DNA from 2 places in the Pedobacter sp. GW460-11-11-14-TSB4 genome. Region 2 is predicted to be linked to the other one. Evidence: riboswitches for the same ligand, from Rfam matches in the RefSeq annotation. Region 2 holds a riboswitch; the other holds the start of a gene.
The links. Region 2 has a riboswitch for S-adenosylmethionine ahead of AC07YT_RS01890 (O-acetylhomoserine aminocarboxypropyltransferase/cysteine synthase family protein). Riboswitches for the same ligand answer to the same signal wherever they lie in the genome.
Positions count from the first base shown of each region.

Region 1: linked by a shared signal. The riboswitch ahead of AC07YT_RS18670 (TlpA disulfide reductase family protein) and the one ahead of AC07YT_RS01890 (O-acetylhomoserine aminocarboxypropyltransferase/cysteine synthase family protein) in region 2 are both predicted to bind S-adenosylmethionine.

Region 1 covers NZ_JBWKYI010000022.1:3,790-8,842, reverse strand. Annotated here, with positions in the region: gene AC07YT_RS18675 (SusC/RagA family TonB-linked outer membrane protein) at 1-1,644, opposite strand, end outside; gene AC07YT_RS18670 (TlpA disulfide reductase family protein) at 2,088-3,215, opposite strand; SAM riboswitch class I at 3,458-3,557, opposite strand; tRNA gene AC07YT_RS18665 (tRNA-Ala) at 3,778-3,854, opposite strand; gene AC07YT_RS18660 (hypothetical protein) at 3,937-4,143, opposite strand; gene AC07YT_RS18655 (chloramphenicol acetyltransferase) at 4,215-4,859, opposite strand; gene AC07YT_RS18650 (HAD family hydrolase) at 4,856-5,053, opposite strand, start outside.
Region 2 covers NZ_JBWKYI010000001.1:436,278-441,330, forward strand. Annotated here, with positions in the region: gene AC07YT_RS01875 (hypothetical protein) at 365-859, opposite strand; gene AC07YT_RS01880 (trans-sulfuration enzyme family protein) at 982-2,097, shown strand; gene AC07YT_RS01885 (hypothetical protein) at 2,144-3,160, opposite strand; SAM riboswitch class I at 3,371-3,481, shown strand; gene AC07YT_RS01890 (O-acetylhomoserine aminocarboxypropyltransferase/cysteine synthase family protein) at 3,745-5,053, shown strand, end outside.

The DNA of each region.
Region 1 (5,053 bases), on a different contig from region 2:
GTTTGGAAAACCTGTTTTCTGGGTAGTTACGGAGTTGTTTACCTGATGGCGATACTCAAAACCTGCCAAAGCAGATACTTTATGCTTAGCTCCATACAGGTGGCTGTAATTTAAAGTTGCGTTGGTTTGGTAATTTTTAAACTCGGTATCTAAAAAGGTATATCTTCCGTTTGGTGCGGCACCATCTCTTGTTCTTGGATCCTGAAAACGGTCCTCTTTGATATCTCCATAATCGATCGAACCTGTTGCCCTAAACTTCAGGTCATCAATAATTTTATAATTCAAGGCAAAAATCCCCTGAAGCTGGTTGGTAGTCCCTTTGTTAATATCGTAATTTGCAGATTTGATTGGATTGGTGGCTACTGCACCGAGCAAAGGTTCATTGTAATCGCCCGAGGCGGTGTATATGGCCTGGGTTGGAATCAGAAAGTTTGCTCCAAATGAAGGGTTTGCAAATGTTGAACCACTCAGCGTTCCATTCTGGGTAAAGGTACTCAGGTTTAAATTTGCCTCCAGCGATAACCGGTCATTTACATTGTGCTCAAGATTGGTTTTAAAGGTACCTCTTTTGAAATCCTGCTGAATCTGTTGCCCTTTTTGATCAAACAGACCTGCAGAAATATAAAATTTGGTTTTGGCGTCACCTCCCCGGGCAGTTAACTGATAGTTTTGTGTCTGGCCTTTCCGGTAGGCGGCATCATACCAGCTATAAGATGGTGCGGCAGACGGATCAGAACCAAAAACCGTTTTGATACCAGAAGGACCAACAACCTGGCTGCTATTGGCACCGTACCGGTTAACATATTCTTCTGTGTACACCGATAGCCACTCAGGTCCAGAAAGTACATCAAGTCTGTTAACCTCTTCTGCGTAACCAAAGTAACTACTGAAATCGAATTCGGTTTTCCCTGCTTTCCCTCGTTTTGTTGTGATGATAATTACGCCGTTTGCGGCCTGTGAGCCGTAAATAGATGCAGATGAAGCATCTTTCAATACATCAATAGTTTCGATATCATCGGGATTCAGGTTGTTTAAAATATTAGATGTAGATAAGCTTCTGGATAAATCTCCCGAATTGATCTGGATACCATCCACGATGTAAAGTGGTGCAGTACTGGCGTTAAATGAGCCCGTTCCGCGGATCAATACACTTACCGAAGCACCTGGTGTTCCTGAATTGGTGGTTACCCTAACCCCGGGTAACCTACCCTGCATGGCCCTATCGAAACTTATTAAAGGCACTTTTTCAATCTCTTTTGCCGAAATACTGGAAACCGCACCTGTAATGTCTCTTTTTTTAACCGTTTGGCCGAAACCAGTTACGATAACCTCTTCTAAACCTGTTTGATCGGCTTGTAAGCTGATATTGATTGCCTTACGGTCACCAATATTCTCCCTTAGCGTTACAAAACCGAGGTAGCTAAACTCAATTGTTTTTGCCGATGATGGAGCAACGATGGAAAACCTCCCGTCTGCATCAGTTTGCGTGGCAATTTTACTGCCCGATATTCTTACAGAAACAGCAGGAATGGGCAGCCCGTCTGCCACAGCTATTACCTTTCCTGTAATAACTTTGGTTTGTGCCCTTGCATTAAAGACTGCAAAAAGGCACAGTATAATAAGCGAAAATAACTTTCGTTTCATTTATGATGGTTTTAGTTAATGAATGTTGATGCCAGTTCCCAATTCATGGCAGATATTGAAATTTTACCCACAGCGATTTCATTGCTAACAGAAAAACTGCCTAGCCTTAAATCAACACAATGCTTTAAGAAGAAAAATGGGGTAATTTGGGAGAATAGGATAGTTTAAGCAGTAATACAATCGTTTACGGCTAAGGGACATCCATTTAATTGACGAACTAATTTTTTAGGATATTTTCATTATATTTGTTTGAGTGGTTAAACATTAAGTCGCATTATTGGTCACATACCGTGATAAATCACTTGATTCAGGGGCGGCCTCAATCGCCCCTGTTATTATTTATCTGGTAACCTTTTGTACACTTTGCATAAAAGGGCAGCTGTCTTTTTTCTCTTATTATTTCTAAAACTTATTAATTAATTTTTATTGAACCGTATTCTTATCTATTTACTTTTAGCCTCCAGAAGCGACGCCAGTTTTTCTTTCAATGCTTCTCCACGAAGTCCTTTTGCGATAATCTTTCCATCTGGATCAATTAAAAAGTTTGCCGGGATAGATCTGATTCCATATTGTTTTGCTACCGCATTGTCCCAAAATTTTAGGTCAGAAACATGTGTCCATGTCAACTGGTCATCGGCAATGGCTTTTAACCAGGCCTCTTTTTTCCCAGGCTGATCTAAAGAAACACCCAATATGGTAAACCCTTTATCTTTATACTGATTATAGGCTGCTACTACATTAGGATTCTCCTGTCTGCAAGGTCCGCACCATGAAGCCCAAAAATCAACCAGAACATATTTTCCTTTAAAATCAGATAATTTTACCGGTTTATCGTTTACATCATTTTGTGTAAAATCGATTGCCTGAAGTCCAATTTTGGTTTTCTTTACCGCGTTGAAGTAAATTGAAACATCTTTACCAGCTTTACTCTCTTTTACCGTCCCATCTAATCCAGCATAAACCTGTTCCGCTTCTGCCTGTACGGATTCACTGGTGGCAATCTGCTGAATTGCGTTTAAGCTTATGTAAGATTTAGGGTTTTTCCTTGCAAAATCAAGGTATATTGGCTCCAGCGCCTTACTTGCTGCTTCATAACGTTTATAAATCGAATCGGTTAGTGCCTTATTTTTTTTCTGTTCAGGACTAAGTTTACCAAATTCGCCGCTTATGGCTGCAAGTTTATCCTGTACAGGTTTGGTTAACGCTTTTAACTTATCATTATCGGCATTTACTTTCGATCCGGAAATTGAAGCATTTTTTAAAGAATCTGCCGTGGCAAGTTTAAGGGTACCTGTTTCGAGATAAAAGGACAATACATCCCTTTTTCCGTTTTTTTCAACTGGTTTTCTATAGAGCGATGCCCTAACCGGATCGGCTACATGGCCAGAAAAGGAGAATGATCCATTTTTTAATTCTGTAGAATCGGTAAGCGATTGTCCATTCTGAGCATAACTGAGGTATACTTTTTCGGGGGCTGATGATTTTTTCAGGGTTCCCTCAATGGAGAACGGTTTCTGTGCTATTGCTGCAACCGGAAGGATACTAATGGCAATTAGTAGTGATTTTTTCATGGTTTTTGGTTTTATGGGTTCTTTTTATAAAATAATTAAGTTCAAAGTTGAAACAGCATGTAAGCTCAACTACCTGAAAACACGCTCGAAATAGTTGTTGCCTTTCAGCTGGAAGATATCAGGTTTCATCCCTACAAAAACTTTTTCGGGAGTGATATCGTCAGCGCTGGTGTTTAAATAAATGTTCATTTTTTAATCTTTAAAATTTACCACAGGCTCATTCAGATTCTTTAGCGAAATCTTTCTTATCTTTCCTTGGTTAGAGGAAGGATTTAGCACCTTATTTGGCAACAGGTTGCTAAGACATCACAGGGCCTTTCCCTCAGTCTTTCTGGATAAGTCTGCAAAATTATTCCTTGCAGGAGCAAATATATATAATTCCTATAGATTTTGTAGTCTTTTTATTTAAAGTCTAAAAAAAGTGGTTATACCTGTAAAAACACTCATGAAAATTGCATATCTATGACTGTTGATGTAACAAACTTTGGTGGATATTTAAGCTACTATGCCAGGGAAGAAACCCTTTAAATGACAAAGGCTACCTTACAGGTAGCCTTTAATGTGGTGGAGAATATCGGATTCGAACCGATCACCTCTTCACTGCCAGCGAAGCGCTCTAGCCAAATGAGCTAATCCCCCAATTTTAAATTTTCAAGCTTCCTGCCCGAGCAGCAAAAATAGCAAATACTTTCTCGAATGCAAATGATAATTCACTTTTTAATTAATCTTTAGGTTTAAAAGCAAACAAGGCCATTAAACAGATTACCGCAAACACCGATTGCATAGGATAATTGATGAACAGAAAAAGTACAAATGTGGCAATAAGCAACAGTACAAAAAACATAATGGCCTTAAAAGCGGTATCCATATAACACATGGCTACAACAGCCAAAAGGTAAAAAGGAATAATAACGGCAGCTATAAACATCGCCGAAAATAAATTCCTAATATTAACCGAACATTAAATATGCTTTAGGTTTAATTGCGTAAAGTTGTGAGTTAAATATATTCGTTAACTTCTTTTTTGTTTAACAGCTCCTGATAACAATCTACAAATTGGGCCACGTTATAGCCATCCATCAAGGCATGGTTTACGTGTATGGAAACCGACATTATTTTTCTCCCGTTTTCATCTCTAACCTTGCCAAAAGATATTTTAGGGCAGCTATCGTGATAAGCATAATTGCGGGCATGTGATAAAGAAGTGAAATTTAACCAGGGTAGTGCCGAATAGTGAATTACATTTCCGCCTGATGAGGAAGGGATTAAACCTGTGCTGGCCTGCACCTTTTCAATCTCTTTATTGGCCGCTGTTCTAAAATCTTCAAAGTCATTATAGAAATCCATGTAGCCAAATCCAAATGTGCCATTTGGTCTGTTAATTGTGGCTGCAGCATGCACGCTTTCATACTTCCAAACCTCGCCATCAATAATGCGGTAACGAAAAGGTTCTACCTGATTGGCAGCAACAAGCGATTTGTGCAGGTAAAGCAGAAAAAAAGAAACTTGATGTTCTTTTGCTTCTTTGTAGGTAGCCGTACAGTCAACTTCTACGGTTACGCCGAAGAAAGGTTCTTCAAAGGCGCTAAAAAATTTAAAATGATCTTTTCTGATCCAGGTGTTTATATCTATTTTTTCTTTCATTCAATTAATTTTGGTAAAACCTCAGATAGATTTTCCATCTGATAAAAGTTTGCATGTTCGATGGTATGATCGATACTTTCGTGCACCCAGGTGGTATGGAAAGGAATGTGAACAGCATGGCCGCCAATATTCAATACGGGTAAAACATCCGATTTTAGAGAATTGCCCAACATTAAAAAGGCCTCAGGTTTACA
Region 2 (5,053 bases):
TTAAGATAGCAATCGCTGTAATTAACCACAGATCAGGACAGATAAACACAGATTTTGATTGGGTATCCAGTTAAAAACTCATTTAAGCTTAATAATATCAGCCACGGAAACACGGAAGGCACAGAAAAATAACTGTCAAACTCCAGTATAAATTGATGTTTCCCCGCTTGACGGCCAGATATGTAAGACAAAACCTGATTCTAATTTATATCTGTGTTAATCTGTGGTTAAAAACCTACTATAAAACAGTCCAAGAGACTCCATGTAAATCCGTGTTTCCGTGGCAATCCTAAAAGACGGTAAACAAAAAAAGCACTTCTTTTCAGAAGTGCTTTCACTATATGTTTTTCGTAGGTAAATTTAATTATCTTGCTGCAGGTACAAACGTTAAAACGATGTTTGCAGTTTTGCCACCAAATTCGATTGGCGATTTTAAGATCATTTGTGTGCTAGAAAGATCAGTTAATACTAAACGGTAACCTTCTGTTACATTTTTAGCTTTATCACCTTCAAATATTTTCTTAAACTGGAAGGTTTGATCTTTAGGTGCTGCCGACCAGAAAATAGTTTGCATTACCGAACCACAAGCGCTTGATGCTGGCAAAGTATAAGAACCATTTCCGCTATTGGTTAAATTCCATGTACTTCCCTGAAAACATTTGTAAGATTTCTCTCCAAACAAACCTTGCACAGCGCCATCAGGCAATCCTTCTAAAGCTACATTACTCACCACCCATTCGCGAACCACTGTACCTCTGCTACCTGTTACACCTGCTGTTACTCTTTTTGCAGTATTACAACTTTGTAACATTACTAAAGTAGAACATGCTATTGCGATAGCTATAAATAATCTTTTCATTTTTGTTTAATTTAAATTTCGTCAAACTTGTTACATAAATCTTGCCAAAACCATTACGAACCTTAAATTAGCGCCAAATTATTAAATTACATCCCGATATTACTTCGATCAAAATAATGACCATGAAACCCGAAACCCTTGCTATTCACGCTTCTAATCTTGTAAAAAGCATTACAGGCGATGTCACTCCTCCTCTTAATCTGTCGACAACTTTTTTTCGCGATGCAGAAGGCGGCTATCCGGGCGGACACATGTATAGCAGGGTAAGCAATCCAAACCGGTCTGCTTTAGAAAACACTGTGGCCAAATTAGAATATGGTGAGGATGCAGCGGCTTTTTCTTCGGGGAACACCTGTGGTCTGGTTTTATTCCAGGCCTTAAAACCCGGCAGCCACATTATTGCGCCAGATGATATGTATTGGGGAATTAAAAAACAATTGCTTACTATTTTTAACGATAGTTTGGAATTTGACTTTATTGACCAGACCGATTTAGATCTGATACAAGCGAGCATCAGATCCAACACCAAACTGATCTGGATTGAAACGCCATCCAATCCTTTATTAAAAGTTACCGATATCGAAGAAATTGCTAAGATCGCGAAGGCGAAAAACATTACATTGGCCTGCGATAGCACTTTTGCTTCTCCAATTTTACAAAACCCAATTTTACTGGGTGCGGATATTGTGATGCACAGCAGCACCAAATACCTGGGCGGACACAGCGATGTACTCGGCGGAATTTTGGTAACGGCCAAAAAAGATGAGCTTTGGGAGAAAATCAAAAACATCCAGCAAACGGGTGGTGCGGTGCCTTCTCCTTTCGATTGTTTTCTATTAACCAGAAGTATTAAAACACTGGCTTACCGCATGAAAGGACACTGTGAAAATGGAAAGATTATCGCTGACTATTTAAACGCACATCCAAATGTTGAAGCTGTTTTTTATCCTGGATTAGAAAGTCACCCACAGCACGATATTGCAAAGAAACAAATGAAAGATTTTGGTGGGATGATGTCGTTCCTGGTTAAAGGAGATGTTGAGGCTGCCCATAAAGTGGTCAACAAAGTTCAGTTATTTGCGCAGGCGACCAGTTTAGGAGGTGTTGAAAGTTTAATCGAGCACCGTTATTCCGTAGAAGGCCCTGATAGTAAAACGCCTAAAAACCTACTCCGTATTTCTGTAGGTTTAGAACATGCAGATGATATTATCGCTGATTTAGCACAGGCGCTGGGTTAAAATATAATCCTATAAGGTCTTTAAGACCTTATAGGATTTATATATCTTATTTAGGGTTACAAATTGTGCTTAGTTTCAACGAATAATTTGCTTCCAATGGCTCATTAGTCTGTGCCAAACGTTGCGATCCTGTATTGGCCGGGCAGGCAATATCACCGGCAGCATCATATATCAATTTTGTTCCGCCAGCCAGTAATTCTTTTGGTACGTAAACCTGCACCCTGGTAATCGAATAACCCGAAGGGAAATAACGCACATAATAACCGTCTGGGTGTTTGGTCCAGATACCACTTGGTACATCGCTTCTTGGTGGCGCCATCCCCGCTATAATGGCATATTTTTCCATGTCTGCATAGGTATAATTTCCAGAAGCAACTAGCTGGCGGATATTATTTTCTGCTTCAAAAACGGCCCTCACACCTGCTGGCAATTGATCTTTGGCTTTTTCCATTACATCGAAAGGTAAAATGCCTAATGCACCACCTTCTAATTGGGTAAGTTGTTTTGGTGTTAATAATTTAATGGCAGTTACCTTAACCTGTCCATTAAAATCGGCAAATTTTGTTCTGGCAATGATCGTCCAGAGTAAAGCCTGAATATCATGTTGGTCTACATCAGGATGTTTTTCTGCGCTTTTCAGTATGGAAACCACAATTTCTTCCTTCGGACCTAAAACTGGTGCAAACATATAACCATCGCCTTTTGATGGTGCAAAAGTTCCGGCTTTTAAACAATAACTTTTATTGTTCATTTCGTATAAACCTTCGCAAAGTACAAAACCACCGTCTGGGTTTTTAGGCAATAAATATAATGGCTGGGCTTTTAAATTTAATGAATTAATAAAATCAGGTAGCTTTTCGCCTTCTCTGTTTACATCTTCAAAGCTGGTGGTAATGGCAGCGGGCTGTTTTAAAAACTTATCTACCCCTAAGGCTTTGGCACCCTGAGCAGTGCCTACTTTTAACAGTTTGTCTTTTAAACCTCCGAATTGGGCGTTTGCGCTGCTTAAACCTATTACAGTAAAGAGCAGGCCTAAACATAGGGCTTTTGTATTTTTCATCATGATTAAATTTAGATAGGTAACACAAACTTAGAATTTTAAGCGTTAATTTCTTATTAAAAGTTTCGCATTGTCATCACACCATAAAAATACACCATTCATTTTCAGTGCGTTAATGTAATTTCGAAATTTTATTTTGTGGATTAAAATTAAATTCAGACATTTGGAATATTATTTGGCAGAAAGCTAAATAAAAGTCAATCTTCACAGGTTGATTTATAAAGAAGTGGCGAGAGACTGGCTCGATGACCCACTGGCAACCCTCAGAAAGAGAAGGTGCCAATTCCTGACCGGATAACATGGTGTTATTTGGAGATATAAATTAGAACTGATGAAAACATTAAATCTTCAATCGCTAAGCGAACCCAGTGCTAACCTTAAAAAGGTAGAACGGACTTCTATTTCTTTTATTTGTTGCGAGATGCGTGCGATTACTTGTATGTGCTGTTGCATACAGTAATTTAAAAATCTTCCTTTTTTGTTTCTTTCAAATTGGAAGGTCCCGCGAAATCGGGATACGCCCTGTTAGGTTTTAGGATTACCCTAATTTCCACCTATCTAATCACACCAAAAAAAAAATAGAAATTATGTCAACATCATATAAATTTGAAACTTTACAATTACACGCTGGTCAGGAAATAGATCCTACAACTGGATCAAGAGCGGTTCCTATTTATCAAACCACTTCTTATGGCTTTAAAAATGCCGAACATGGGGCTAATTTATTTGCTTTAAAAGAGTTTGGAAATATCTATACCCGGATCATGAATCCAACCAACGATGTTTTCGAAAAACGTATTGCAGCTTTAGAAGGTGGTGTAGCTGCTTTGGCCGTGGCCTCAGGACAAGCCGCTCAATTTATAGCCTTAAACAACATATTAGAAGCTGGCGACAGTATCGTTTCTTCATCTCACATTTACGGTGGAACTTATAATCAGTTTAAAGTTGCTTTTAAACGTTTGGGTATACATGTCGATTTTGCTAATCCTGATGTGCCTGAAGAATTTGAAAACAAAATCACCGATAAAACCAAAGCAATCTTTTTAGAAACCATTGGCAATCCGGCATTTAGTGTTCCTGATTTCGAAAAAATTGCGGCCATTGCAAAAAAATATGATCTGCCATTAGTGGTCGATAATACTTTCGGCGCAGGTGGTTATTTGTTTAAACCCTTAGAGCATGGCGCCAATATCGTGGTCGAATCGGCAACGAAATGGATTGGTGGCCACGGAACCAGTATTGGCGGTGTAATCGTTGATGGTGGAAATTACAACTGGGGCAATGGAAAATTCCCGCAATTCTCTGAGCCTTCGGAAGGTTATCATGGCTTGGTTTTTAGCGATGTTTTTGGCATCGGCGGACCATTTGGCAATATCCAGTTTATTATCCGGGCCCGTGTAGAAGGATTAAGAGATCTTGGACCGGCCTTATCCCCTTTCAATTCTTTTCTTTTATTACAAGGATTAGAAACTTTATCGCTCCGCGTTCAGCGCCATGTAGATAATGCATTAGAATTAGCCACCTGGTTAGAAAACCATCCATTGGTTAAAGAAGTTCAATATCCTGGTTTGGCCAGCAGCAAATACAACAACCTGGCTAAAAAATATTTAAGCAATGGTTTTGGTGCAGTATTATCGTTCGAGTTGACTGGAAGCAAAGAAAACGCAACACAGGTAGTTGATAACTTAAAACTGGTATCGCATCTGGCCAATGTAGGTGATGCAAAAACACTGATCATTCAGCCTTCAGCCACAACACACCAGCAATTAAGCGAAACAGAACAATTGGCAGCGGGTGTTAAACCAAATGCCTTAAGGGTTTCAGTCGGCATTGAGCATATTGATGATATTAAAGCCGATTTCGAACAAGCGTTTGCCACCATTAAAGCTACCGCTC